4 regions of the Mesorhizobium sp. L-8-10 genome follow, and region 3 is predicted to be linked to each of the others. Evidence: predicted binding sites of a transcription regulator. Region 3 holds the regulator's gene; each other region holds the start of a gene.

Region 1 (7,264 bases), 3.3 Mb from region 3:
TGCGCGCCGTAGGTGCTGGAGCCGAGGATCCAGATCGGCACGTCCTGACCTTCGCCGGGCACGGCGCGGATGCGCTGGTCGGGGCCGGCAGGCGCGAACCAGGCCATCAGTTCGGTCACGTCCTGCGGAAAGCTGTCGACGCCGGCATCCAGATTGCGCCTGAGCGCGCGGGCGGTCGCCATGTCCGTGCCCGGCGCCCGTCCCAGGCCGAGATCGATGCGGCCGGGATGGAGCGCGGCCAGCGTGCCGAATTGCTCGGCGATGACGAGCGGGGCGTGGTTGGGCAGCATGATGCCGCCCGCTCCGACGCGGATGGAGGAGGTGCCGGCCGCGACGTGTCCGATCACCACGGCGGTCGCGGCGCTGGCGATCCCGGGCATGTTGTGGTGTTCGGCAAGCCAGTAGCGCTTGTAGCCCAGCCGCTCCACATGGCGGGCGAGATCCAGCGTGTTCCCCAGCGACCGCGAAACGTCGCTGCCTTCGGCGACGGGCGCAAGATCGAGCACTGACAGTTCGGCCATGCCTTGGGCTCCAGGATTTGTTGTCGTGGACGCCGCCTCTCGGGCAAGCCGGTGCCGGCATCCTGTTCCTCGGAGCCATATAGGAGGCGGATCATCCGGCCGCAAACGCTGGACCTATGAAGCGGTGCCGCTTGGCTGGCCGCTCCTCGTCGTGCGCGGCAGATCGGCCGCGGTGGTGAAAACGGCTTGTTGGCCGGATGTCCGCTCTCAGGCGGTTTGCTTCCTGGTCGCCGCCTTGCGCACCAGCGGAGCGACCTTCGTGCCGTAGAGCTCGATGCCCTTCATGATCTTGTCGTGCGGCATGGTGCCGATCGCCATTTGCAGCAGGAACCGGTCGTTCTTGAAGATCTCGTGATGGGCGACGATCTTTTCCGCAACCGTCTCCGGATCGCCCACGAACAGGGCCCCGCGAGGCCCCCGGGACTGGTCGAAATGCTCCCGGCTCGTCGGTCCCCAGCCCCTCTCGCGTCCGATCCGGTTCATCACCTCGGCCTGCGGCCCATAGAAGCCGTCGGCCGCCTGTTCGGTCGTCTCGGCGATGAAGCCATGGACATTGATGCTGGTGGCGAGCTTCGCGGGATCGTTGCCGGCGCGGCGCGCGGCTTCCCGATAGAGCTCGAAGAAGGGCGCGAAGCGGACGGGCTCGCCGCCGATGATGGCGAGCGCCAGCGGCAGGGAGAGCTGCGCGGCGCGCACCACCGATTGCGGCGTGCCGCCCACGGCGACCCAGATCGGCAGCTTCTCCTGACAAGGACGCGGATAGACGCCTCGCCCGTTGATCGGCGCGCGCAGCGTGCCCGACCAGGTCACTTTCTCCGCGTCGCGGATTTTCAGCAGCAGGTCGAGCTTCTCTGCGAACAGCGTGTCGTAGTCGTTGAGATCATAGCCGAAGAGCGGGAAGGACTCGATGAAGGAGCCGCGTCCGGCCATGATCTCGGCGCGGCCGCCGGACAACAGGTCGAGGGTCGCGAACTGCTGGAACACGCGGACCGGATCGTCGGAGGAAAGGACCGAGACCGCGCTGGTGAGCCTGATGTTCCTGGTGTGCTCGGCCGCCGCCGCCAGGGCCACCGCCGGCGCCGAGGCGACATAGTCGGGACGGTGATGCTCGCCGAGACCGAAGACGTCGAGGCCGACCTCGTCGGCAAGCCTGATCTCCTCCACGAGGTTGCGCAGCCGCTGATGCGGACTCACGCCCTGTCCCGGAACCGGGCTGACATCCGCGAATGTGTAGAGACCGAGTTGCATGATGCCGTCCCGAATTTCTGTCGTGTGCGGTACAGTTAGCCGCACCGCCGGAGCGCTTCCAGAGGCTGTCGAGTGAACAGTGCATATCGGTTTGCTTGCCGATCCGGCCCGGGGCTGCGCGTTTCCGTCGCGCCACAGCCGCATTTTTCATGACAGATTTGCCGTTTTGGCGCTTGAACTCCGTGGCTCCGTAAGTATGTAAACGGCGCAGAACGACCACAGGGCATAAAATTGGCAGTGTACAGGGAAAAGGACTTTCACGAGCGCCGCAACGCGGCAAACGACGCCAAGAAGGCGCTTCTCGATAAATTCAAGGCCAGGCCGGCGGCGGACGATCCGCAGGTGCTGGCAAGGCAGGCGGAACGCAAGGCGATTCTGGAAGCTCGAGCCCTCCGCGAAGCCGAGAAGGAACGGCTGAAGCAGGAAAGGCTGGCGCGCGAGGCCAAGGAGCGTGCGGAGCGCGAGGCCATAGAGGCCGAGGCGCGCCGCATCGCCGAGGAGGCTGCGCGCGACGAAGCGAGGCTGCGCGAGGCCGAAGAGAACGAGCGTATCGCGCGCGTTCTCGCCGACGAGGCCGAGCGGAAGGCCAAGCGCGACGCGCGCTATGCCGCGCGCAAGGCGCGGGTCGGCCGACAGCCGCCGAAGCCCTTCGTCTGACATTCCGGTCCATGATGGCCGGCAGGGGCGTGGCTCGAGCCGCGCCCCTGCCGTTCTGCGTGCCGGCTTCGGGACAGCGACTGATTGGACCGTGCCGTGAGGCACGATCATGGCCCATGCGGCCGCAATCAGCGGGATGCTGCCGCTACGCGACGAGTTTCAGGCCGACGATCCCCGCAACGATCAGCGCGATGCAGGCCAGCCTTACCGCCGTCGCGGGCTCGCCGAGCAGGAAGATGCCGAGCAGGGCCGTGCCGACCGTGCCGATGCCGGTCCAGATGGCATAGGCGGTTCCGACCGGCAGGGTCTTCAGGGCCAGGCCGAGCAAGCCGAGGCTGATGATCATGGAAACCACGGTCAGAACCGTCGGCATCGGCCTCGTGAAACCATCGGTGTATTTGAGGCCGATCGCCCAGCCGATCTCGAAAAGTCCCGCAAAGAAAAGGTAGGTCCACGCCATGGAACGCTCCGTTGGTGGCGGGTCGTCCCTGCCGGTTATTTGGGGGAATGCAAGGTCGTCCTTGCGAGGTCTTACTTAGACTGTCAGTCGGGAAAGTCAATCTTCCGCATCGGCCCGAAATCCTGCGCGATCGTCGAGAAGTTACACAACGCATATGTCCGGCCGCGGACGGCCGGACGAGCCGCGGCTCGGACGATCTCGAAGGGCGCTGCTACTTTTCCTTGATCCTCATCGCCTTCACGGGCGCCGCCTTGATGGCGGGGGCCGCGGGCTTCTTTGCGTCCTTCTTGGGCTTGCGTGCTTCCTTGGGCGCCTTCATCTGACCTTTTGCCATGGTTCGCTCCTCCGGATGGTGGCCATGAAATGAAACGCGAAGTCCCGGGATGTTCAAGAGGCGGTTTGCATCGGCATCGCCGGTCCATGCCGAAAACTGCTTGAGGACCTACGGCGGCCGCCGCAGTCGCGGCGAAGAGGTCAAGATGGCGGCGCATTCCGGTTCGACAAAGGTCATCTGCATGGCGCTGGCGGCTGCATCGCCGCACGAGAACTGATCCTTTTCAGGCCTCGTCGCCGTCCACGACGCGCAGCCGCAACTGCCCGGTTCGCGACTCCGCGGCTCGTGCCGTCACGCCGTTCTCGCCGTCAGCCGCAGCATCTGCCGGATCGGCGCGATCGCCGCCCAGTTCGAGCGCCTCGATCTTCCGGCTCCGTCTGGTGACCTTGCCTGTCGAAACGAGGATATCGTCGATGTCCTTGCCCGCCTGGCCGAAATGGACCTGCAGCTTGCGCACCCTTTCGTCGAGCCGGGCGACGTCCTCCATCAGGCGGGCCACTTCGCCCTGGATCAGATGCGCCTGCTCGCGCATGCGCGCGTCTTTCAGGATCGTCTGGATGACCTGGATCGACAGCATCAACAGCGACGGCGAGACGATGACGATCCGCGACCGGTGGGCGCGCTGGACGATCGCCTCGAAGTTCTCGTGGATCTCGGCGAACACGGATTCGGAAGGCACGAACATGAAGGCCGTGTCCTGCGTTTCGCCCGGGATCAGATATTTGTCGGCGATATCGCGGATATGGACCTCGATGTCCCGCCGGAACGCCTGGCCGGCCACCCGCCGTGCGTCGGCGCTCTCGGCCGCGCGGATCGCATTCCACGCTTCGAGCGGGAACTTCGCATCGATCGCCAGCGACGGCGTTTCGTTGGGCATTCTGATGAGGCAGTCGGGCCGGCTGCCGTTGGACAGGGTCGGCTGGAACTCATAGGCGCCATGCGCCAGCCCGTCGGCAACGATGGCCTCCATGCGCGCCTGGCCGAAGGCACCGCGCGCCTGTTTGTTGGACAGGATAGCCTGGAGTTGCACGACCTGTCCGGCGAGCGACTGGATGTTGCCCTGGGCCGTGTCGATCACCGCCAGCCGCTCCTGCAGCTTCGCGAGACTCTCGTGGGTCGAGCGCGTCTGGTCGGCCATGGTCTGGCCGATGCGGCCGGTCATCGCATCGAGCCGCTGGCCGATCGCCTGGGTGAGCTCGGCCTGACGTGCGCCGAACACATCCGCGATCGCGCCCATGCGTCCCTGCATTTCCGACTGGGCCTGCAGGATGGCGGTCATGCGGGCTTCAGTGTCGCGCGCATGCTCGGCCGCCTCCTCCGCCACGGCTGCGCGGCCGCGGGACGACCGCCATAACGCGATGATCAGGACGAGGAAGAACAGAATGAAGAGTCCGGCTCCAAGCCCCAACGCCTGGCCAAGCGTGACCGTCGTCGCGCCGAGGCGGGCGACGGGTTCGGCCAGGAGGCTCGTCAGTTCGTTCATGTCGTGAACATAACCGATTCGGCCTGCTGAAACAGATCAGAACATGAACATGCGGCGGCACGGCCGGTTGACGCCTCCAGTGCGACATCATAGGTGAGGCGCATGACGATCAAGCCTCTTATTCTTCTGCCCGATCCGTTGCTCCGCCAGGTTTCCAGGCCGGTGGAGCGCGTCGACGATACGCTGCGCAAATTCGCCGGCGACATGCTGGAGACCATGTATGATGCGCCGGGCATAGGGCTTGCAGCGATACAGGTGGGCGAGCCGATCCGGATGCTGGTCATCGACCTTGCCAAGGAGGGCGAGGAGAAGGCTCCGCATATCTTCGTCAATCCTGAGATCGTCGAGCGCTCCGACGAGCGCTCGGTCTATGAAGAGGGATGCCTGTCCATTCCGGATTACTATGCCGAAGTCGAGCGGCCTGCCGTGGTCAAGGTCAGATATGTCGACGGCGACGGCAAGGAGCAGGAGATCACGGCTGACGGACTGATGGCGACCTGCCTGCAGCATGAGATCGACCATCTGAACGGCGTGCTGTTCATAGACCATATCTCGAAGCTGAAGCGCGACATGGTCGTCAAGAAATTCAAGAAGCTCGCCAGGGACAAGGCGCCGAAGCGGATGGTTGGATAGGCCATCGGCCTGCCGCCGGAACCTGCAACACGACAAGATCGACCTTTGGAGCACGCGACCGCGAGGCCCGTGCCCGTCGGCGCGAAAGCCAGGCGGCCCGGAGGGGCAGCGCCGGCAGTCGAGGGTCCCGTGGATGCCGCAGCATCCACGACGGGTGGATGCTTCGGCGCCCACTGGAAACCGACATCCACTGCCTTTTGATGTCAGGCTGCGCGGTCCCGGACGGGCCAGCCGAGCCCGTCGGCCATTCCGAGATGCACGCCGATCATGGGATCGATGATGTGCGGATCGGTCAGCGGCGCCATGTGGCCCGCCTCCGAAATCATCATCAGGCGCGCTCCATTGATCGTTTCCGCTACCATCTCGGTGACGCGAAGGCTGGCGACGGGGCTTTCCAGTCCCATGACGACAAGCGTCGGACAGCGGATGTCGCTCCAGTGCGCGGCCGACCGGTTCAATGCAAGCGATCCCAGGAGATCCCGCGCGACATGCTCTGCCTGTCGCGCAAGGACTTTCCTGAGGCCGGCGCCGGTTCTGCTCCAGGCGCCGTCGCCATACCAGAAATCGACATAGGCCTGCATCCCCGCCTCGGGACATCCCGCAGCGGTCAAGGCAGCCATCCGCCCGGCAAGGTCGGAAAGCTCGCTGAACAGTTCCAGATCGGAACCGTCGCCGTCCCGCAGGAGATGGAAGGCCATCGGTTCGATCAATGTCAGGCTGCGCACGAGACCCGGTCGCACCGCCGCGATTTCCAGGGCGACGGCCGCGCCGAGCCCATGCCCGACCACATGCATCGACACGCTGGTTCCCAGCATCGCTCCGACCACGCGGTCGGCGATATCAGCGAGGTTGCGCGACCCATGCAGGCACGCCATGCCATAGCCCGGCAGATCCGGCGCGATCACCCGGTAGCGACCGCGAAGGTAGTCGGCGAGCCCCTTCCATTGCGCACCCGAACTCGCCGACGCGTGCAATGCCAGGACAGGCGGATGCGGGTCGGCGACGACCGGATGGAGGGCGATCGGTTCAAAAGCAGATGCTGTCATGGCTGCGCCTCCGCTGACCCGGCGACCCGTAGGCGATCGAAACGATCTCGGATCGGGTTATGCCGATGTCCTTCAATTCATGGTCATTGAGTTCCGAGAGCTTCAACATGGTGAGGCGGCGTGCCCTGTACGAGCGAAACGCGCGCCAGGCGGCGACCACTGATGCGGCCAGAATTTTGCCGATGCCGCCGTTGATCGGTTCGGATGCCAAAGTAGACATGTCAGTGCTCCGTTGGTTGATGTCGCCCAATCGACGACACTGTGAGGTTTAGCTCACGCATGTTTCGTGAGTTTTTCTGTTCTGGTGCGTTATTGCTTCGTTTGTTTCAGTCCTGGTATCAATGACAGCTGAACCTTCGTGGCGGTCGACTGGGTCTTGGGCCAGGCATTCGGCGGCAGGAGGGTCGGTATTGTGCAGGGATGCCGGAACCGGCGGCGGGGCGAGCGAGCCGCTGAGGCTGTCCTGTCAGTCTCATCGTCTCGACGGATGGTGAAACGGCTGAAACAAAACAGCGAGTGCCCGAAACGCTCTCGATACAAGCGAGACCTAATTTAGCGGTTGCAACTATATCGCGGTGGCCACCATGCACACGGGATATGCTCTTTTCGACAGCGACGGCCTGTTGGTCGACGCCGATCCGGAGACAGCCGGCACGATCAGAAAGTCTGGTCGCGGCAAGTCACCGAGAAACGTCGCGTCGGTCGTCGGTGGGCTCCTTGCCCGCTTCAAGAGTTTCGACGGGCTCGCTGTCGAGCCGACCGAGGACTTCATCGAGCGAGCGGCGGCGCGCTGGCGGCTGGACCAGCCGCCCATCGAGGCGGAGACCCTCGACGGGCACTGGAAACTACTGACGAGACACCCACGGCCGCATGGTGGGTCGG
Region 2 (7,264 bases), 2.7 Mb from region 3:
TGCGACCGTCCCGCCACTGCCGCGTAATGCGTTCGTCCTCTTCGCCTGCAATTCCCCTGACAGCCTCATTCATCTGCTCGACCGACAGCACCTCACCGGAAGGCGGCCTGCCGAGCATGCCCGCAAGGTCTTTGACCTGCCTGTTCTTCGGCGATGCCACGACTTGGCCGTCCCTGACTGTCACGAAGAACTTGGTGCCCGGCCCCAGCTTCAAGGCGTCCCTCACCGCTTTGGGGATGGTCAGTTGCCCCTTGGACGTCATCGTCGTGAACGCACCCATTTCTTACTTCCGTCGCCGTTTCCTACCGCAGGAATCTAGTAAGAATGCCATACCGTTGCAAACGGGAGCTTCATCGGGACGCCGCGTTTCCTCCCTGTCACCGCGCCAGTTCCTTCAGTCCGAGCCGTATCAGCCTGGCCGAGTCGGCGTCCTCTCCGGCCGACTTCATCGCCGCGGCGATCGCATTTGCCGCGATGTCGCGCGAATAGCCGAGATTGGTCAGGGCTGAAACCGCGTCGGCGACCGGCGCCGGCGCCACGCCCTCTCCCAGTTCCTGCTTCAGTCCGATCGTGCCCGCGGCGGAGCCGGCGAAAGCAGGCGCCTTGTTCTTGAGCTCGGTGACGATGCGCTCTGCGACCTTCTTGCCGACCCCCGGCGCGCGCGAAACCATGGCGATGTCGCGCAGGGCGATCGCATTGGCGAGATCGGGCGGCGAAAGCGTCGACAGGACCGCCAGCGCCACCTTCGCCCCGACGCCCTGGACATTGCTCTGCAGCAACCGGAACCATTCGCGCTCCAGGGTCGACTGGAAACCGTAGAGACGGATCATATCCTCGCGCACGAAAGTTTCGATGAAGAGGATCACGGCCTCTCCCGGCCCCGGCAGGGCAGCCAGCGTTCGCGCCGAGCAGTAGGCGACGTAACCGACGCCATGCACGTCGACCACGCAATAGTCTTCGCCGATCTCGTCGAGCGTCCCTTTCAGCTTACCGATCATGGATCCCTATCCGCTGCTGTGATGCCGGAAAACAACTCGTGGGGATTGCCGGACAGAGAGGCATTCCGACGCGCCGACAAGGAACTCGATACTATCCGTCGAAAAAATGCCGCCTGATATGCTGGAGATGATTTCCCACAGTTAAGGCCGCTTATCCCGGCACCCGGAACAAGTCAAGAACAGGGGCCTCTCCATCCCCGGCCGGTGCCCCTTCGAAGCCGCCCGTCGCTTTCTCACTCACCCGGCGAGCGCCGCAAGCCTGGCCGGAACACTCTGCCTGTGATGGGCATGGCAGATGGCGATGGCCAGGGCATCGGCCGCATCATCCGTGTCGAAAGCCGATTTCGGCAGGAGAACCTTCACCATCATGTGGATCTGCTTCTTGTCGCCATGGCCGACGCCGATCACCGCCTTCTTCACGGCGTTCGGCGCATATTCCGCGACCGCGAGCCCGGCGCGGGCCGGCACCAGCATGGCGACGCCGCGGGCCTGGCCGAGCTTCAGCGTCGCCGACGCATCCTTGTTCACGAAGGTCGCCTCCACCGCCGCCTCGTCGGGCATATGGGCGTGCAGCACTTCGGCGAGCCCATCGTGAAGCTGGCATAGCCGGGATGCGAGTGCAGCCTTGTCGTCCGACCTCACGGTGCCCGACGCCACGAAGCGAAGCGAGTTTCCGAGCGACTCCACGATACCCCAGCCGGTACGTCTCAGGCCCGGATCGATGCCGACGATGCGAATCGTTTCTCTCATGGTCTCCACTCTATCGGCGTCTCGGACCCTGATGCCAGCAGAATGTGAACAAAAGGGAAACAGGCTGCGATGCCGCAATCTGCCGACGACCTTTGGTCCACCGCTTGACCTAGCCCTGCCCCTGCCTTTCGCCATCAGGTTCACGCAGACGGCGGTCATGACGATACCCGCTATCGACATAGCCGCCCTCACTCTGTTCGCCGTGGTCCTGGTGGCCGGCGTCGCGCGGGGCCTGTCGGGCTTCGGCACGGGCATGATCGTTGCACCTGTCGCGGGCGCGCTCTACGGGCCGAAGGCGGCGCTGGCGATCATCGTCATCATCGATTCGCTTCCGGCGATCCCGGTCACCTTGCCCGCCCTTCGCATCGCGCGCTGGCGCGAGGTCCTTCCCGTCGCTCTTGGCATGCTCCTGCTCTTTCCGGCGGGTGTCTATCTCCTGAGCGCGGGTGATGCCGGAGTGCTGCGCTGGCTGATCTCGATCTCGATCTTCGCCTGCGTCGTCGTCCTTTATGCCGGCTGGCGCTGGCGGGGCCCGCGCAATCCCGCGGTCTCGATCGGCGTCGGCGGCGTGGCGGGCGTGCTTTCCGGCCTGGCCTCGATACCGGGGCCGGCCGTCATCGCCTACTGGATGGCCGGCGGGCTCCCCGCCGTCATCGTACGAGCCAATCTTTTGACCCTCTTCTTCCTTGGCGAGTTCGTCTCGATCGGGAATCTATGGTTCGCCGGTCTGTTCGAGCCCGGTGTGGTGGGAATGGGCGTCATGGCGGCGCCGGTCTATTTCGCCGGCATCCTCGCGGGCTGGTGGGCCTTCGGTCTCGCCAGCGAGAACGCCTACAGGCTCGTCACATTCGGCCTGATCGTTCTGTCGGCATTGCTCGCCTTGCCGGTCTTCGACCGGTTGTTCCAGGGCATCGCGGCAGCCTTCGGCGGTTGATCAGCCGCGACCGAAAGCCGTGCTCAGAAGCGTGATCTGATCGGAAACCGGATTGGACCGGCGCAGGCTGTGCGGCGACGGCAGGTTGCCGTTGCCGCCATAGACTTCATCATCCATGCGCCGCACGAGGCTTTGCAAGCGCAGCGAACGAATGACGAGATCGCGGAACGCATCCGGCAGTTCCACCCAGCCTTCCGCGCTTTCGCTGGCCGAAGCGGTATCCAGGCGCACTTTCGCCTTTTCCGCTGCCACCTGGTCCCGGGTCATCTCGCCCGAATTGGCGGCGCGCTGAAGGAGCAGCCAGGAAGCCACCTGCATCAGTCTTGTGGTCAGCCGCATCGATTCGGCCGCATAGAGCGTCGCGGAAAGTCGGGACAGCTTCTTGGCGTCACTGCGCCCCTGGCCGTCCAGATACTCGGCGGCCTGCTCCACCAGCCCCATGCCTTCATTGTACAACGGCTTGAAGGAATTGGAGAAAACCCGGCGTTCGGCCAGGCTTATCGTCACCGCGCTGCTCATCGACGGCTCATTCATTTCTGACGCCCCTGCACTACTATGCCCGTCCGGCCGTTCCGGCCCTGTCCAGGTCCCCGCAGCTATATTACGAGCCTCAAAAATGCGCCAAGCCTCAATCGAAGGCAAGCGCATGTTTAACAAAGGGTTAATGCAGCTGTCCCAGGTCGCGGGACACAAAAAAAGAGCCGCAAAAGCGGCTCTCAGGAGTTTAACAGGGAGGCGTCAAACAGAGTGGCTCCAACCACTCGGTAAGAATCCAGATCACTGGATGCACACAGTAAACACCTGTAAAGCTTAATGAAGGGTTAACGGCATGCGCCATTTTTGAGCCAGCGCCTCACATCTGTCCCGTTAGGGTACAATCGCACGCGCTACGCCTACCGTTGGTTGTGTTACCGTGATTCGTTGCAGCTCACGGTATGGCAATTCAGGCGCGCCGCAAGACCGGAAGCGCGATCCAGGCGAAGAGCAGCATCCCCACAAAGAACAAGACCGAGGCAATCGCCGTGACCGGTTCGATCGCCGGATTCCCTGCGAGGAAGAAATAGAGCGAGACGAGCAGCGCGATGCCGCTCAGCGTCGTCAGCCAGAAATGCACAGGTGCAAGCCGCGACGCGGCAGCGGCCGGAAACAGATGATAGAAGAATGCGAACACCGACGACATCAGGAAACCCGCCACCATCGTGTGTGCGTGGACCGGCATCTGGCCGTGATCCTGGCTGATCGCCATGCTCAGGCCCAACACCATGCCGCAGATCGCGTAGATGATGGCCAGAGCGAAGAAGTTGCGTGCTACCCCTTTCATGAGAACCCCCAATTGCCCTGTGAACCCCCACGGGAACGATTCGACGTCTCGTCGACCGCCGTCCGTGGTCGGATAGTGTCATATTAGCGCTCGCTGGAAAACAGGCCTCTCATGGCAAATGCCTCAGTCTTATGCACGAGGCCTGCCGATCTCGCCGCGCCGCCAGTCGGTTCCGGTTGGTGCAGGGAGGAAAGGAAGATCATCCAGGCGGTTGCGCCTCGCCGGGCAAACCGGTTCGCCGTGCCGGCCGCGTGCAAACAGCATCCGCGTGCCCCGCGGCGTCGCTTTCCGAAACCGTGAGTTTGGGAGAGCGCGATGCGTCGATCTCAACGCGTCGTTCGTGCGCCCAGATGGACGTGCGGCCACTATGACTCCTTGGCCATCTGCCGCAGCACGAATTTCTGGATCTTCCCGGTCGACGTCTTGGGGATCTCCGCGAAGATCACCGCCTTCGGCACCTTGAACCGCGCCAGCAGCCCGCGGCAGTGTTCCATGATCTCGGCTTCGGTCGCCGATCCTCCCGGCTTCAGTTCGACATAGGCAACCGGCACCTCGCCCCATTTCTCGTCGGCGCGCGCGACCACACCGCAGGAAGCGACGGCGGGATGCTTGTAGAGCGCGTCCTCCACCTCGATCGAGGAGATGTTCTCGCCGCCAGAGATGATGATGTCCTTCGACCGGTCCTTGAGCTGGATATAGCCGTCGGGATGCATCACGCCGAGGTCGCCCGAATGGAACCAACCGCCGGCAAACGCCTCGTCGGTGGCCGGCTTGTTCTTCAGATAGCCTTTCATGACGATATTGCCGCGGAACATCACTTCGCCGATCGTCTCGCCGTCGGCAGGGGTTTCCGTCATCGTCTCCGGATCCATCACGGTCAGGCCCTCGAGTGCAGCGTAGCGCACGCCCTGGCGTGCCTTCTTCGCCGTGCGCGGGTCCTTGTCCAGCGCATCCCAGCCGGAGTGCCATTCATTGACCACGGCGGGGCCGTAGGTCTCGGTCAATCCATAGAGATGGGTGACGGCGAAGCCGGCATCGGCCATGCCGGCGAGCACGGCTTCGGGCGGCGGCGCGGCGGCGGTGTTGAAGGTCACCGTCTGCGGGAAGATGCGCTTGTCGCTTTCGGCCGCGTTGATCAGCGTGGCCATGACGATCGGGGCGCCACAGAGATGCGTGACCCCATGGTCGGCGATCGCATCATACATGGATTTGGCCCGCACCCAGCGCAGGCACACATGCGTGCCGGCCTGCACCGCGAGCGTCCATGGGAAGCACCAGCCATTGCAATGGAACATCGGCAGCGTCCAGAGATAGACTGCATGTTTTCCCATGCCGGCGTGGATCGTGTTGGCATAGGCCATCAGCGCGGCGCCCCGGTGATGATAGACCACGCCCTTCGGATTGCCCGTCGTCCCGGAAGTGTAGTTGAGCGAGATCGCATCCCATTCGTCGTCGGGCATGGACCATCGATGGCCAGGCTCGCCCGACGCCATGAAATCCTCATAATCCACGGTGCCGATGCGCTCGCCCTTCGGATAAGGAGCGTCGGCGGCATATTCGGGATCGTCGAAATCGATGACCAGCGGCTTGACCCTGGCGAGTTTCAGCGCCTCGGCGACGACGCCCGAGAACTCGCGGTCGACAATCAGGATCTTCGAATCGGCGTGGTCGAGCTGGAATGCGACGATCGCCGCGTCGAGCCGGGTATTGAGCGAGTGAAGCACCGCTTTCACCATCGGCACGCCGAAATGCGCCTCCAGCATGGGCGGCGTGTTCGACAGCATCACGCTGACCGTATCGCCCTTGCCGATCCCGTGTGCCGCGAGCGCGGAAGCGAGCCGCAGCGACCGCTCCCAGAACTCTCGGTAGCTGACGCGACGGCCGCCATGGATTATGGCCACGTGATCGGGATAGACCTTCGCCGCCCGCTCCATATAGGTAAGCGGGGTCAGAGGCTGGTGGTTGGCGCCCTGCCTGTCGAGGTCCTGCTCGTATGGATTGCTCATTCGGTCCTCCCGTTTCTCCCAAAGCATGTCTCCCGAAAGTGTGCAGCGGTTTCGGGAAAAAGACATGCGTCAAATCAAGAATCTGCGGCGCATCGCGTGAATCCTTCTTCACGCGATGCGCCGCAGGCTTTGACCACAGATTCGGCCGCCGGTCACGGCGTTACAAGGTCGAAGATTCCGTCATAGACAAGCTTGAGGGCAATCAGCCCCACGGTGGCGTAGGAGAAAGCATAAAAGACGTCGGGCCGCATGCGCCGCACGATCCAGGCGCCGGCGAGCGTGGCGAGCGGCGCCACCGGCATGAGCAGGCCCGAGATGGTGAGGTTGGTCGCATCGAACTGACCGAGCGCGAAATAAGGAACGAGCTTCACCGCATTGGTCACGGCGAAGAAGATGACGCTCGTGCCGGTGAAAATGCGCTGCTCCAGGCGCAGCGGAAGCGCATACATCTGGAACGGGGGACCGCCGACATGGGCGACGAAGCTGGTGAAGCCGGACACCGTGCCCCAGAAGGTCGCGACGAGCGCACGGGGTTTTGCGACATGGGCGGAACCGTGGCGAAACTGCTGGTAGATCCAGCGCCCGACGAAGGCGATGGCGACGACGCCGACGATGAAACGGATCATCGGAACCGTGACCACCGCGGCTGTCAGCCAGCCCAGGCCGATCCCGAGCATAGCACCGGGCAGCATCGCCTTGAGTGTCGGCAGATGATAGTTTCCACGCCAGGTCCACAGCGAGACGATGTCCATCAGCACCATGATCGGCAGCAGGATCGCCGCGGCCTGGACCGGCGACATTACCAGCGCCATCATCGGCACCCCGACGAAGCCCATGGCGCCGCCCAGCCCGCCCTTCGACAGGCCGACCAGGATCACCGCCGCGACCGCGACGGCCATGAACCAGGGATCGGAAAGGAGTGCGGGCATTCGAATGCGGGGAACGACGGCGGGAGCTTGCTGGTCTAACCCCTGGGCGCCGACTTGGCGAGAGCTTTCATGTGGGGAGGGCGCTCTGTTCAAAGCAGCGCCGGTACTTTATGCCGCAATGCAACCATGATCGGCCTGCATAGGCAAAGCCCGGATAGCCTCTGATGACTGAAGCCAGCCTGCCCGACCGTTGCCGCCTTGTCCTGATCGCTCCGCCCGAGACGGCCGCGGAGCGTTTCATAGCGGCGCTGCCTGCCGCGTTCGATGCCGGTGACGTCGCGTCGCTCATTCTGCCGCAATACGGAATGGACGAAGAAGGCTTCCAG
Region 3 (7,264 bases):
GATCGGGCGCCGCCGCACCGGAAGGGGCGAAAGCCGGACGGACCCAAGAGGGTGCGTCCGGCCCGGTCGGCGTGTCTCCTGCAAGGTTGCTGCGGCACGGCGACCTGCCGGTGACCGTCGGCTTTCTCTGCGGCGGGGGCCTGTGCCTTGGGCGACAGGCGCCCGACGTCTTCGTGGCTCATGCTGAGACGGCCGAGGCGGCTCTGGCTGCCTGCGGCTTCGCCGCACTCATCGTGATCGACGATGCGACCGCTGAGAACCCGTGCCCGCACGACAGCTCGCTCGTGATCACGAAGCGGCATCTGGCGCGCCAGGGAACCGCACAAATATCGCTGTCCGGCGAGAGGCCGATCGTCAGATTCACCTTGGCGGAGCCCTATCGGCCATGGCACGCGCATCGGCAATTCTCGCGGGAGGCGCGCGGACTGCCGCCGTTCCGGCCGAAGGCGCGGAAGTCTGCGGTCACGATGCCGGACTAGGCAATGGCGAAGGATCGCAGTCGCCTGCAAGGACGGCCAGACCGTCGTATCGCGGTTGGAAGCCCAATCCCCTGCGAGCCTTCTCCGTGGCATAGATACGATCGATCCGTGCCGGCAGACGATACCCCGCCCGCCGGAAGGCGTGGGCGAAATCCGGCGCGCGGGCTTCGATGACGCCGCGCGCGTCGTTCCACAAGGCTTCGGCATCGTCGGGCAGGAACGGCGACGAGGAGGAGATCACATAGACTTCGCCGCGCGGGCCTTTGCGCCGCAGCGCAGCGAGATGGGCATCGACCACGTCACGCCGGTCGATGCCGCGATACAAGCGCCAGAGCGCCATGTCTGGCGAGGGTTCGGAAAAGCAGCGGCCCATGCGCAGGATGGTCGCCCGGATTCCGGACGCCGCGGCCAGCACATGCTCCTCGGCCGCGCGCTTCGTCACATCGTAGATGTCGCGCGGTTCCGGCGTGACGCTTTCATCGATCCAGGCTGCGCGTCCCTCGGCAACCAATGCATGTCCGTAGACGGATGTGGAACTGGTAAAGACGAAGTGGCTGGCGCCGTGGGCGACCGCCAGATCGACGAGGCGCGCCGTGCCCTCCGCATTGACCTTCCAGAACCGTGCCTCGTCGATCGAGCCGACATGAGGCGCATGCAGCGCCGCAGTGTGAACCACCGCCTCCACATTCTCAAAGGCGCGCGAAAGCTCGTCGCTGCGACAGGCAACATCCGCCAGCACATCGACCTGGGCGCCCGGCCTGATATCGACGCCGACGACTTCCGCCGTTCTGCGCAACGCGGCCGCGATCGCGGAACCGACCAGACCCGCCGTGCCGGTGACAACGATCCGTCCCACACGAATGCCGGATGCGCCGTCGGTATCAGTATCTGCGGATCAGGCCGACCAGTCTTCCCTGCACCTTCACCCTGTCGGGTCCGAAGATTCGTGTCTCGTAGGCGGGATTGGCCGCTTCGAGCGCGATCGACGCGCCCCTGCGGCGGAAGCGCTTCAACGTCGCCTCTTCGTCGTCGACCAGCGCCACGACGATCTCTCCGGGGCTGGCCGTGCTGGCATTGCGGATGATGACCGTGTCTCCGTCGAAGATACCGGCTTCGATCATGGAGTCCCCCTTGACCTCGAGCGCATAGTGCTCGCCGCCGGCGATCATCTCCGGTGGAACGGAGATCGAGTGGGTCTTGTGCTGTATCGCCTCGATCGGCACGCCGGCCGCAATCCGGCCCATCACAGGTATGGCGACCGCCACAGTCGCTTCGTCGTCGTTGCCGGCGGCGGGAAGACGGGCAGGGGGCGCGGGTTTCTTGCCCAGGCTGCCTTCTATGACGCTCGGCGAGAACTTGCGCGCGCCGCCAAGCCCCGGCGCGATCGAATCGGGCAGTCGGATGACCTCGAGCGCCCGGGCCCTGTTCGGCAACCGGCGAATGAAGCCCCGCTCCTCGAGCGCGGTGATCAGCCGGTGAATTCCCGATTTGGAAGCGAGGTCGAGCGCCTCCTTCATTTCGTCGAACGACGGCGGGATGCCCGCTTCCTTGAGCCGTTCATGGATGAACAGAAGCAGTTCATGTTGCTTGCGCGTCAGCATGCCGTTCCTCAAGGAATCAGATCATAAACAAAACCAGAACAAACACTATCTGTTCCAGTTGTGTTCCGCAACTGGCTAAATTCGGGTGAACTGCGAGCAGCGCCGGCGGCGGTCCCCGTCATTCGGCGCCCGGTTCGGTCCTATTGCAATCGATTACGCTGACGTTGTCGGCTGGCTCTCCATTCGACTCTAGCGCTGCTTGCCAAGCGGCCTCACCATCACAGCTGGGGCAAGTGTCAAGCGCACCGAAGGGGCGTAAACGATCCCGTAGCACAGGGCCGACGATACTGGATGGCTCGGTGCGCCGGTTAGACCGGAGGATAGACATGGGGTGGCGCAAGGATCGCAGGCTTTCTCGCTTTGCGGTGCTTCTGGCTTCCCTGTCGGGCATGCCGCCTTCCCGATCCAATCCCAAAGAGCGCGGCGGTCGACGCCGCCGACTACTCAAAGGATACCATCTTGTTACGCCCTTAATCGTCGCTGCGCCTGGTGCGATGCGATAATCGCTGTGCCAGCCTTCATGTTTCAGGACGAGTTTCAGAGCTTCCGCAGATTACTGTGCATGGACATTTTCTTTCGGGGATGGAAGAAGGAACTCGCTCAAGCGAGGGATCCGACGAGATGAGCCTGTCAGAAGTTGCGATCGGTCCGGTCAGGCTGCACACATTGCCGCAGGACGCCGACTGGTACCGGCAGCGCCGGCAATTCGAAGAGATGGCGTCAGGTCTGTATCGGCTGCTCGCTCAGGAACATTTCCGAAACTTCATCGATGTCGGCGCAAACAGTGGCATGGTTTCCGTATTTGCTCGCCGCTCCGCTCCGGACCTTCGCATAGTCGCGATCGAAGCCGACCAACGACTAGTCGAGATCATCCCCGGCAACTTCGCCCTCAACGGGCTCAATGAGCCGGAACTGATCCATGCCATCGCGAGCGCGAAGACCGATGCCGGCGGCTCGTTTTCTCTCAACCCGAAATCCACCTTGGATAACCGCGTAGCGATGGACGGCTGGGCCAAGGTTTCGGTACCGCAGATTGCGTTGGATGATCTGTTCAAGGATCGGGGCATCGAGGGCAAGACCTTCCTCAAGGTAGACACTCAAGGCCATGAAAAACATGTCTTGGAAGGTTTTGCGACCACCATGCGAAGCCGATCCGATTGGATCATCAAGATGGAATTCGCCCCGATGTGGCTGAAGTCCCAGGGGACGGACCCCGCAGAGCTTGCCCGTTCCCTGTCAGCCGACTATCTCGTGGCCGAGTATCCGGAACGCATTGCCTACAACTACCCTGCTGTGTCCACACTCCTTTCGCATACGATCTCTCCAGATCAAGCCGAACACTTTGTCTCCTATGTCGAATCCTTAGACCGAAATGGGCGGGGCTGGGTCGACTTGGTCGTGGCGCCCCGATCATGGCGACCGAAGGGCCTGCGAAGCGGACTGAAGGCACTGTTCGGCTGACATGGTGGCAATGCGAGTGTGGCCGCTCACCCTCTGAGATAAAGCACCCGGCAGGCGTCGCCCTTCGCCGCCGCCGGCGCGTGCGGCTCGCGAACGATGAGCGCGTTGGAAGCGGCGAGCGTTCGCAGCATCGAGGAATCCTGGACGGGGAACGGCGTTGCCACGGGCCGGCCGTCTTCGGCGGTGCTCACGCTGGCGCGCACATAGTCCTGCCTGGTGTCGTTGGCGGCCATGGCGGCGCCGAGCACGGCCTCGCCGACGTCGGATCGGTGGGGCAGGCCGCCGAGCCGCGCCAGCAGTGGTTTCAGGAAAAGGTGCGAGCAGACCAGGCTGGCGACCGGATTGCCGGGCAGGCCGATGAAGCGCGTCGGGCCGCGCCGGCCGAACATCAGCGGCTTGCCGGGGCGCATCGCGATCTTCCAGAAGTCGAGCGTCATGCCTTCGCCGGTCAGCACGTCGTGCACGAGGTCATGTTCCCCGACTGACGCGCCGCCGAGGGTCACGACGACGTCGGCGCCGGCGTCGAGCGCTTGTCTGACCAAAGCGGCTATCGCTTCCTTGCGGTCGGGCGCGATGCCGAGATCGAGGGCCTCTGCGCCGGCCGACTTCGCCACCGCCGCCACGCCATAGGCGTTGGACGCAATGATCTGGTCAGGTCCGGGCGTGCTTCCCGGGGGGAGCAGTTCGTCGCCGGTAGCGACGATCGCGACGAGCGGCCGCTTCACGACGGCGATCGCCGGATGGTTGGCGGAGGCGGCGAGCGAGAGTGCCGCGGGGTCGAGCACGCGGCCTGTTTCGAGCAGCACGTCGCCCTCGGTGAAGTCGAGCCCCTTGCGGCGGATGTGTCGTCCGGCCGCCGCGGGCTCCAGCGCCTCGACGGTATCGTCGTCCAGCCTTCGCGCGTTCTCCTGGATCAGGATCGTGTCCGCGCCTTCGGGCACGGGGGCCCCGGTGAAGATGCGAACGGCTTCGCCGGCGCCGACCTTTCCGTCGAACAGCTTTCCAGCCGGCGCCTGGCCGATGACCCGCAGGCGAACCGGCGCCGCCGCGATGTCGGCGGCGCGCAGCGCATAGCCGTCCATGGCCGAGGCAGGGAAGGGCGGCTGGGTGCGCAGCGCCCTCAACGGCGCGGCGAGCACCCGCCCCGCCGCCTCGTGCAGCGGGATCGTCTCTGCCGGTCCGGCCTCCGCCCCATCCAGCAACCGTTCAAGCGCGTCGGCGACCGGAAGTAGGGTCATGGCCGGTTCTCGCCTGCGCGATAGTCGCCGGACTTGCCGCCGGTCTTCTCGACGAGGCGAATGCCGCCGATCACCATGCCGCGATCGACCGCCTTGGCCATGTCGTAGATGGTGAGGCAGGCAACGGAGGCGGCCGTCAGGGCTTCCATCTCGACGCCCGTCTTGCCGGTCACGCGGGCAAGCGCCCGGACCCGCAGGCCCGGAAGCGCCTCGTCCGCATCGATGTCGACCGACACCTTGGTCAAAAGCAGGGGGTGACACAGCGGAATCAACTCATGGGTGCGCTTGGCAGCCATGATGCCGGCGATGCGCGCCGTGCCGAGCACGTCGCCCTTGCGGGCATTGCCGGCGAGGATCAGGCGCAAGGTGTCGGGCTGCATGGTGACGGTGCCTTCGGCCACCGCGGTCCGCTCGGTTACCGCCTTCTGCCCGACATCGACCATATGCGCCTCGCCGGAGGCGCCGATATGGGTGAGTCCGGACTTGTCGGCCATGTCTCAGCCGGCCGTCACGGCTGCGTCGCCGCGCAGCAGGACGCGCGTCGCTCCAGTCACGTCGGCCTGGCGCATCAGGCTTTCGCCGACGAGGAAGGTGCCGATACCGTGTCGCGCGAGGCGCCGGCAGTCGTCATGGGTGAAGATGCCGCTTTCGCCGACCAGCAGCCGGTCAGCCGGCACCATTCCGGCCAGTCGCTCCGAGGTCTCCAGGCTCGTCTCGAAGGTCCTCAGATTGCGGTTGTTGATGCCGATCAACCGCGACGACAGCTTCAGCGCCCGTTCCATCTCGGCTTCGTCATGCACCTCCACCAGCACGTCCATATCAAGTTCGAAGGCGGTCTCCTCGAGCGCGAGCGCCTCATCGTCGGAAAGGCTCGCCATGATCACCAGGATGGCGTCCGCCCCCCAGTCGCGCGCCTCGTAGACCTGGTAGGGCTCGAACATGAAGTCCTTGCGCAGCGCCGGCAGGGCGGCGGCCTTGCGGGCCGCGACGAGGAAATCGGGAGCGCCCTGGAAGGAAGGCGTATCGGTCAGCACCGAGAGGCAGGCAGCGCCGCCTTCCGCATATGCGCGGGCGAGCGCCGGCGGGTCGAAGTCGGCCCGTATCAGCCCCTTGGAGGGGCTGGCTTTCTTGATCTCGGCGATCAGTGCGAATTCGCCTTGTGCGCGCCTTGCCGACAAGGCGGAGAAGAAACCGCGCGGCTCATCGGCGTCGCCGAGGCGCGCCTTCAGCTCCGACAGCGGCAGGCGAGCCTTGGCGGCGGCGATCTCGTCGCGCTTATAGGCCTCGATCTTCTTCAGTATGTCGGCCATGACCCTACTCGTTGGAGATGAGGACGAGCTTGTCGAGCACCCGCAGCGCGTCGCCGTCGTCGATCGCGCGTGCGGCAATCGCCACGCCGTCGGCAAGTGTCGGGGCCCGGCCGGCTACGACCAATCCCGCCCCGGCATTCATCAGCACAGTGTCGCGATAGGCGCCCGGCTTTCCCTCGAGCACGGCGCGCAGGGCGGCGGCGTTGAAGGCGGCATCGCCGCCGCGCAACTCCTCGCGGGCGTGGCGCTTCAGCCCGACCGATTCCGGGTCGATGGAAAAACTGCGCACCTTGCCTTCGCACAGTTCCGCGACCTGGGTCTCGCCCGTCGTGGTGATCTCGTCGAAGCCGTCGCCGTGCACGACCCAGACATGCTCGGCGCCGAGATTTCTCAAGGTCTCGGCCAGCGGCTCCACCCATTCGGGGGCGAACACGCCGACCATCTGCCGCTTGACGCCGGCCGGGTTGGACAGCGGGCCGAGCAGGTTGAAGATCGTACGGGTGCCGAGCTCCACGCGGGTCGGCCCGACATGCTTCATGGCGGGATGGTGGGCGGGCGCGAACATGAAACCGACGCCCGCCTCGTGGATGAGGTGGCTGATCGCCTCGGGCGACTTGTCGATCTTCACGCCCAGCGCCATCAATACGTCGGCGGCGCCGGTCTGGGAGGAGAGGCCACGATTGCCGTGCTTGGCCACGGGCACGCCTGCTCCGGCGATCACGAATGCCGATGCGGTCGAGATGTTGACGCTGTGCGAGCCGTCGCCGCCAGTGCCGACGATATCGATGGCGCCGACGGGCGCGTCGACGCGCAGCATCTTTTCGCGCATGGTGGCGACCGCGCCGGAGATCTCGTCGACGGTCTCTCCGCGCATGCGCAGCGCCATCAGGAAGCCGCCGATCTGGCTGGGCGTGGCTTCGCCCGACATGATGATGTTGAAAGCGGCCCTGGCCTGGTCGAAGGTCAAGACCTTGCCCGCGGCGACATGGGCGATATGGGATTTGAGCTCGCTCATCGATCGGGTCTCAGAAGGCCAGTGCCTGCGCGATCGCCCCGCGATCGACGCTCACGCCATATTCTGCCTGCAGCATCGCCGCCATCTGCTCGAGCAGGTCGTTGCCGTAAGCCGTGGTGAAATTGGCGCGCACTTGCTCGGGCAGGGCATCGGGGCCGGA
Region 4 (7,264 bases), 3.0 Mb from region 3:
TAGCGGACGCTCGCTTCGCCTGCCGAAGACAGATCGCTCGCAGGGCCTCGATGTGACAGGAGATTTCGAGCTCCTGCGGCAGATGTGCGCAAATATCCTCGACAATGCGATCAGGCATACCGACAAAGGCGCCGTCGTCACCATGGGTTGCGGGATTGCCGGGGGAAGATGCGTGATTGCGATCGCCGACGACGGTCCGGGCATACCGGAAGCGGAGCGGGCGAAGGTCTTCAAGCGTTTCTACCGGCTGGAGAAAAGCCGGACGACCGATGGCTCCGGCTTGGGTCTAAGTCTGGTGAAGGCCGTCGCCGACTTCCACGGCGCCCAGATCGTGCTGGACGACAACCATCCTGGACTGGTCGTACGCATCCTGTTCACATCGGGTCAATAAAAGCCCCGCCCGCGCGGTCAGATACGCGGGCGGGGTAGTTTCGGGTCGGGGTGAACCGTCCCTACTGGAGATGCGACCGGGACGTTATTCGCATTTCCTTGGAACGACCTGTCCCGGATCTTACATCTTTGTGATCTCCGGCGAGATCACCGGGCGTGCCGGTGGTTTCTGTCCCAGCGCTGCACAGGACCGCGGACCTCCGAGGTTCCGAAACGATCGTTGCTTCGTTTGATCAGCCCGTTCTCCAGCACCCTGTAGCTCACCGCCGGGTCGGACGCCGACACGACAACATCACCGGGGCGCCCCTCGCCGTGGATGATCGCTTCGATCCGCTTTGCCGTCGCCTCGACGCCGGGGCGCGCCGCAGGATGCGCTAGGGCCTGCCGTGCCGTCATGGGAACGGCGAGCAACAGGGCGATGACGAGATATTTCATGTCTTTCTCCTTGGATGCCGGCTCGCAGGCATCGATGATTGTCCGCAGGTCGATGCGTGGGGCCAAACGGAAGCGCAGTGATTACCTGCCCGAGTGCAGATCGGACCGGGTGATGTTCGCCGAATAGTTCCGAAGCGTCGGATCGGGATTGACGGCGACCGTGGTCCTCGGCGCGGCAGGCGCGATCGGATGGGTTCCGCCGAACGTCGACGTCCCCGCATTGTCGTCACGCGCGACCGGCGGCCGATAGTCGCCCCTGTAGGCAGGGGCCTCGCCGGCAAGGGCCGGAGCGGCGAAGAGGGGGAGCGCAATCGACGCGACGGCGACAAAACGTGTCATCTCGGTACCTTTCCTGTCCTGCAGGGCCCTGCGGTCGCGATGACCTTCAAGGGCCTCGATTGACGACCCTGGCACCGTGAGGCGGCTGCGTTCCGGCTGCTTTTCGGGAACCTTACATTCGCGCAACCGCACGCGATCGTGATCGGCGGCGGCCGCCTCCCGATGCGCCGGGCACGGTTCGAACTGTCCTGGCATCACTGCCCCGGATTCGACCGCGATCCTGTAAAAACTGGGAAATAACAGGACGGGCCTGTTATTTCGGTATGCCGTCGAGGGCGGGGTGACGGGGCAATGCTTGCGTCGCCCTCGCCTGGCTGCTGACATCTCGCGAAGGCTCGGAGAAGACCCCCTGCCGAGACGGCTCGCCTCGTTATGCGGATATGTGCATCCTTCGGCGGCTCGGCCAGAGCCAGCGGACGCAATTCATCACGTTGAAAGCAAGCGTCAAAAATCCACTGCAAAGAACTGGGCGTTTGCAGGATCGGGCGCGAATCCCCCGGCAATACCGACGGCTCAATCGCCGGCGCGGCCCCTGCGGGCATCCTGGCAGCGGCATCAGCAGGCGCGGGCCAAGCAGCCGCGTCCTCCGGTCGATCTGATCGACCGCCGGCATCGGAAGCCCGCCGCGGCTGGTACAGGGGCGGGCGCAATTCCTCGAAAATGAAAAGATAGGTCGGAAAATCCGCGATAGGGCGGGAAAGTCAACGGCAAAAGCGGTTGGTCAGCAAGAATTGATCGCGCTCCGCGCCGAAATCCAGGCGCAGCGAGATCCGGCCCAGGGCCAATGCTGCGGCGGCGGAAGACCTGATGGCCTCACCGGACTGTGGCCGAACGGTCACAGCAATGGCAGCAAGCGGCAAAGACAAGCCCTTCTTACAGCGATGTAAGCCCCTCGCAAAATCCGGGAAAACGCCGGGGCTCCTATTCCGACCGGCTGTCGGCGGCCGGTCGCGACCGCTCCCGTCGCCAGCAGAGAACCAGCTTTTCCTAGGAGACGGGAACAATGAAATATGCAGCAATTCTGCTCGGCTCGGCTGCCGGACTGATCGGCGTGCCGCTGGCCCAGGCGGCCGACGCGGTCGTCGTGGCCGAACCGGAGCCGGTCGAATATGTCCGGGTCTGCGAAACCTACAGCGCGGGCTTCTTCTACATCCCCGGCACCGAGACCTGCCTCTCGGTCAACGGCTGGATGTGGTACCAGATCGGCGCCGAGGGCTACAAGAATTCCAGCGACACGCCGGCCTTCATCGGCGGCGCCGCCGATGCCGATGGCTGGATCAAGAGCAGCAGGGCGCGACTGAACTTCGACGCCCGGTCCGAGACCGACTGGGGCACGCTGCGCAGCTTCATCCGCCTCGAGGCGGAAGGCGTCTCGACCGGCGGTGTCGACTTCCCCGTCGGTGTCGACCAGGCTTTCGTCCAGCTGGGCGGTTTCTACGCCGGCTATACGGAATCGGCGTGGTCCGCGACACGCAACGGCGGCGCCTCCAACTGGGGCGCCCATTCTTATTACGGCATGTATTACGGCTACAGCCAGGCGCAGCAGATCGGCTACGACTTCACCGGCGCCTACGGGCTGTTCGGTACGATCTCGCTGGAGGACGACGCGCTGGCCGGCGACGGCTACATGCCCGACATCGTCGCCAAGGTGGGCGTCAACCAGGGCTGGGGCTCGGTCTGGGCCAAGTTCGGCTATGACGAGAGCCGGCCCGGCGCCTTCGCCGACGAAGCAGGCTGGGGCGCCGGGCTCGGCCTGCAGCTCAACGTGCCGAACAGCCCCGGCTCCTCGCTCCGCGTGCTGGCCTTCTACTCCGACAGCGACAACACCTACGGTTCGTCGAGCGCGCTCGGCGTCAACTCCGAATGGTCGGTTCTGGGCTCCTACTTCCACCAGTTCACGCCGGAATTTGCCGCCTCGGCCGCCTTCCAGTATTTCGGCGACCTCTATTCGGACGTCGGCTCCGACGTGAGTTCGGGCCTCAACGCCTATGGCGCCGAGTTGAACCTCGTCTGGTCGCCGGTGCTGAATTTCGAAATCAGCAGCGAGATCCATTTCGACAAGGTCGACGGCCTCGACGGTACCCCTTCCGGCTTCCTCCGTTTCAAGCGCTACTTCTGAGAACGCTTCGGCTCGCCGGCGCCCGGAGCTTCCGGGCGCCGGTGAACCACTCGCACCATCTTACGCTCGCACGGAATTCGCCCTTCCGATCCTGCTCGCTTCCGTCGCGAATGCGATGTCGCAGATCATGGGTCGAGATTTCCTTCGAAGAAGGAACGGCGGCAGTGTCCTTCGACGACGCACTGGCCGACATCGCCGCCCTGACCGCTGCGACCGCCGAAGCCGGCTATCGGTCGCGTCCGTCCAGGGATCCAGCCGATGAGTGACCGGGTCCCGGTCGTATCCGGCACTATTCGCGACCCCGACGTCTCAGGGAGGGGGACAGACCACATGACGGTCCTGCGGAGCACGATCACTTGCCCCGGCTGCGGGCATCGGGAGACCGAGACGATGCCGATCAACGCCTGCCGGTTCCTCTACGACTGCAAAGGCTGCGGAGCGCTGCTGCACCGCTGCGCTGCTGCGCAGATATTTGTCGAGCGCCGCAATCGCGAACACGACAATGGCGAGGGTCAGGACAGGCTAGCGCCATCCCGCCTGTCCATCATGCCGTCCCTGGCGATAGCCCAAGCCGGGCGGAACCGACCGGTCGCGCCTCGGCAGCATCAATGCGACCGGATGAGTTCCCCATAGGCTTCCATCAACGCGCAATGGCAGCGCGCATGATCCCGAATGCCCGGTTCCCGTTCCAAGGTCTCCAGGGCGCGCAACAAATGCTCGGCGACATCCGGCCTGTTTGCCCGGCACGCAACCTTGAAGAGTCTGACGATCTCGCGTTCCAGCCTGTCGACGCGTTCTGCCATCCCCGGTTCCTCCGAGTTTTGGAAAGCTTACCGCTTCCAGCAACTGGAGGGTCAAGTTCGCCGTTTATCGAGAGGAGATATCGTCATCCGGATCTGGCCGCGGTCCGGGAATCCATACCAATCGCCGGCGCGGCCCCTCCGGGCCGCTTGGCTTTCGCGCCAACGGGCGTGGGCCACGCCCCAACGGTATGAAATCAGCCCAAGGCAAAGTCCGGCATTTCGAGCCGGAAGGGCGCCGATTTCAAGCCTGGAAAGGTTCTGTTTTCTGCTCTTGCGGTGAGTAAGTGCGCCATGTTCAATTTTGAATTGAAATTCAGAGCTTTCGCCGAAATTCATAAAATTTTCTTAATGATATCGAACTGAGAGTAAGGCTTTACGCGAAATGCTGTACGTTCTTGATCGAGCCAATGTCTTTTTTTGAGAAAGCGCTGCACATTTTCGGAAGGAATGCCTTAGATTCTGGTTGAGATACCAATCTATACATAGTACAATCAAATAACCGTAACGGTGAGGTCTCGCTATGCTAGACATATCGGACTACCTGACCACCTTCCGAAATGGGCTCGCCGCACTCAGCCTTGGCGAACAGAAACTCATCTTCGACGGCCTCCCGGCTGCCTACCAGGCTGCACTCTGGCAGGACCGGCTGCGCGAGGGGATCGAGGCGGTGTACGACAAAGGGCAGAAGGCGACGCTGTCGGATCTCGCCGAGCGGTTGCGTCCCGAAAGCTACTCGGACCCCAAGAAGAACAAGGCAGCGGTGGCATATATCGACAAGTTGGCGCCGAGGCTGGAAAAGCTCTTTCCCGATTTCACGCTATTGCAAAAGTACACTCAGTACCTTGGCGATGGCGCTTGCAAGAGCCCGGTCATCATGCAGGCCGGCGGAGCCTTGCCAGCCTGCGAATGTCGTTCCGCCGATTCGGGATTGCTGCGAGGCAATCCCTGTGGCGCGCTGATTCAATGCCGCGCCGGCGGCTGCACCCCGGTCAGGGGCTGCGGCTTTTTCTGGCTGCAGATCTGCGACGGTCTATGCACGGGGCAGTTCGGTCCGTGAGCCTCCAGGGCCGCGCGTCGTCTGAGAGGTCGCAACGTTCTCGCGAGGAGACGTCATCATCCGGGTTCGACCGTGATCCGGGAGCTCATGCGGCGGAACTTCGAGATTGCGGCTGCGGGCCCTGCACCCTCCGGCACAATCGTGGATCGAGCCGTGGCAGAAGCAGAACCATCCAGTCGTAGGGACCGCGGGGATCATCGTCCCTCCGGCCGAGCGGAATGCAACCGGCCGGTGGCGACCGGTCCTGTCGCCAGGCGTTCCGGTGCCCGCCAACTCAGGTCGGCGGGATCGCGACCTCGTCGGCGGCTTCCTCGATCCGTTCCATGTCGTCGTCGGAAAGGCCGAAATGATGTCCGATCTCATGGATCAGCACATGGGTGACGATGGCGCCCAGCGTCTCCTCGTTCTCGGCCCAATAGTCGAGAATGGCGCGGCGGTAGAGCGTGATGCGGTTGGGTCCCTCGCCGGTCTGCGGGGTCCAGCGTTCGGCGATGCCGCGGCCCTCGAACAGGCCGAGCAGGTCGAAAGGCGTCTCCAGCGACAGGTCGTCCATGATCTCGTCGGTCGGGAACTCGGAAAGCTGGATGATGATCTCGCCGGTGAGGGTGCGGAACTCCTCCGGTAGATGGGCATAGGCTTCCAGCGCCAGAAGTTCCATTTCCTCGATCGACGGCGACAGCTGGTCGTGCCAGGCTCGGGTCTGATAGATGCGGGCCATTCTTTGTCCTTTTGGCGGGATATAGCCTTTCGGCCGGCATTTCTCAAACTGGATGTGGTTCGCCTTATTCATGAAGACGACAGCACAGGGCGCCACGCTTAAGGAATAAATTCTCAATCGACACGCTTGACTCTTGAGGCCGGCTCTGGAATCCATAAGAACATAACAGGAACAGACCGGAAGCAACCGACATGGCGACCTCCGCCGTGGCGCGGGAAACTATTTTGTCCTTGCGCCGGAAAATCGCCAGGATCGAAGGCACTCTCGCCGAGCGGTTCGATGCCCCGCCCGCCCCGGATGTCGCGGCTGTGCCGGCCGCGGCCGACGGCGTGATCCTGCGCCAGGCCGGCCTGGCAGCCAAATCCCGGCTTTCGGCGGGGCTGAGGACGGGAGCGGCACGCCTCGACGCCGCACTCGGCGGCGGCCTGCCGGAAGCCGCGCTGACCGAAATCCACGGCCCCGATGCCCGCGACGCTGGCGCCGCCGCCGGCTTTGCGCTGGCGCTGGCCGGGCTTGCCCGCAAATGTCATGCCGGCGCCCCCATATTGTGGATCGGCACGGGTGAAGCCTTCCGCGAGGGGGGTTTTCCCTATGCGCCCGGGCTTCTTGCTTTCTGTGGGCTGGCGCCGGGCGACCTGCTCGTCTCTGATGTGCAGAAACCCGCCGACGCCTTGTGGGTCGCGGAGGAAGCCGCTCGGCTGAGCGGCCTCTGCGCCGTCTTCCTGGAAATACGCGGCAATCCGCACAGGCTCGACCTCACCGCGACGCGTCGGCTGCATCGGCGAGCGCAGATCGCCGGGCATCCCGTCTTCCTGCTGCGCCAATCGGCCGCGCCGGAACCGACGGCCGCACCGCTTCGCCTCGTCGTATCGGCTGCCCCCGCCACGCCGCGCGCGACGGTGGCCGGCCCGCTCGCCGGCTCCGTCGGCCATCCGGCCTTTTCCGTCGGCATCGACAAGAGCCGTTTTGCCCTTGCCGGGCAGTTCATCGTGGAGTGGAACCCCCATGACCTCTCATTTCAGGAAAGAGGGTCAGAGAATCCTGACTCTATGGTTCCCCTATCTCAGCGCGGAGCGGATCCTGCGCCAGCGGCTGGGTCGGTCCTGGCGTTCCGGTCCGGCGAGCGCCAGGCCGCCGCTCGTCTTCAGCCATCGCGAGAACAACACCCAGTGCATCGCCGCCCTCGACGAGCAGGCTGAGGCGTTGCGCCTGAAGCGCGGCATGGGCATCGCCGACGCCCGCGCCATGCATCCTTCCCTCGACGTCGTGGAGGCCGATCCGGAGGCCGACCGGCGGCTGCTCGAAAGCCTGGCCGACTGGTGCGATCGCTACACGCCGCTGGTGGCGCTCGAGGGAGGGGACGGGCTGTTCCTCGACATCACGGGCTGCGCCCATCTCTTCGG

What was found. Region 3 encodes LexA, which represses DNA repair genes until DNA is damaged. Its sites were predicted from a motif close to TGTTCNNNNTGTGTTCNG; they were not measured.
Region 1: the regulator LexA is predicted to act here: its motif matches at 4,736-4,753, upstream of JN280_RS38590 (DNA recombination protein RmuC).
Region 2: the regulator LexA is predicted to act here: its motif matches at 1,793-1,810, upstream of ruvC (crossover junction endodeoxyribonuclease RuvC).
Region 4: the regulator LexA is predicted to act here: its motif matches at 6,018-6,035, upstream of JN280_RS39365 (ImuA family protein).

The regions. Positions count from the first base shown of each region.
Region 1 is NZ_AP023263.1:8,342,318-8,349,581, reverse strand. It holds gene JN280_RS38610 (LLM class flavin-dependent oxidoreductase) at 1-521, opposite strand, end outside; gene JN280_RS38605 (LLM class flavin-dependent oxidoreductase) at 729-1,769, opposite strand; gene JN280_RS38600 (DUF6481 family protein) at 2,001-2,426, shown strand; gene sugE (quaternary ammonium compound efflux SMR transporter SugE) at 2,572-2,886, opposite strand; gene JN280_RS40080 (hypothetical protein) at 3,098-3,220, opposite strand; gene JN280_RS38590 (DNA recombination protein RmuC) at 3,444-4,703, opposite strand; gene def (peptide deformylase) at 4,806-5,336, shown strand; gene JN280_RS38580 (alpha/beta fold hydrolase) at 5,540-6,382, opposite strand; gene JN280_RS38575 (DUF1127 domain-containing protein) at 6,363-6,602, opposite strand; gene JN280_RS38570 (PAS-domain containing protein) at 6,967-7,264, shown strand, end outside.
Region 2 is NZ_AP023263.1:2,283,803-2,291,066, reverse strand. It holds gene JN280_RS10765 (AbrB/MazE/SpoVT family DNA-binding domain-containing protein) at 1-280, opposite strand, end outside; gene ruvA (Holliday junction branch migration protein RuvA) at 378-998, opposite strand; gene ruvC (crossover junction endodeoxyribonuclease RuvC) at 1,236-1,748, opposite strand; gene JN280_RS10750 (sulfite exporter TauE/SafE family protein) at 1,906-2,682, shown strand; gene rcdA (protease adaptor protein RcdA) at 2,683-3,216, opposite strand; gene JN280_RS10740 (hypothetical protein) at 3,626-4,003, opposite strand; gene JN280_RS10735 (acyl-CoA synthetase) at 4,369-6,009, opposite strand; gene JN280_RS10730 (sulfite exporter TauE/SafE family protein) at 6,162-6,938, opposite strand; gene JN280_RS10725 (thiamine phosphate synthase) at 7,103-7,264, shown strand, end outside.
Region 3 is NZ_AP023263.1:5,017,925-5,025,188, forward strand. It holds gene JN280_RS23220 (ComEC/Rec2 family competence protein) at 1-479, shown strand, start outside; gene JN280_RS23225 (NAD-dependent epimerase/dehydratase family protein) at 463-1,335, opposite strand; gene lexA (transcriptional repressor LexA) at 1,361-2,080, opposite strand; gene JN280_RS23235 (FkbM family methyltransferase) at 2,702-3,541, shown strand; gene JN280_RS23240 (molybdopterin molybdotransferase MoeA) at 3,568-4,779, opposite strand; gene moaC (cyclic pyranopterin monophosphate synthase MoaC) at 4,776-5,273, opposite strand; gene trpC (indole-3-glycerol phosphate synthase TrpC) at 5,277-6,089, opposite strand; gene trpD (anthranilate phosphoribosyltransferase) at 6,094-7,104, opposite strand; gene JN280_RS23260 (SurA N-terminal domain-containing protein) at 7,115-7,264, opposite strand, start outside.
Region 4 is NZ_AP023263.1:1,980,181-1,987,444, reverse strand. It holds gene JN280_RS09260 (sensor histidine kinase) at 1-391, shown strand, start outside; gene JN280_RS09255 (hypothetical protein) at 538-825, opposite strand; gene JN280_RS09250 (hypothetical protein) at 907-1,164, opposite strand; gene JN280_RS09245 (porin) at 2,168-3,283, shown strand; gene JN280_RS40280 (GDCCVxC domain-containing (seleno)protein) at 3,542-3,916, shown strand; gene JN280_RS09240 (hypothetical protein) at 3,889-4,086, opposite strand; gene JN280_RS09235 (hypothetical protein) at 4,138-4,422, opposite strand; gene JN280_RS09230 (bacteriocin fulvocin C-related protein) at 4,607-5,143, shown strand; gene JN280_RS09225 (metallopeptidase family protein) at 5,418-5,861, opposite strand; gene JN280_RS39365 (ImuA family protein) at 6,053-7,060, shown strand; gene JN280_RS09220 (Y-family DNA polymerase) at 6,942-7,264, shown strand, end outside.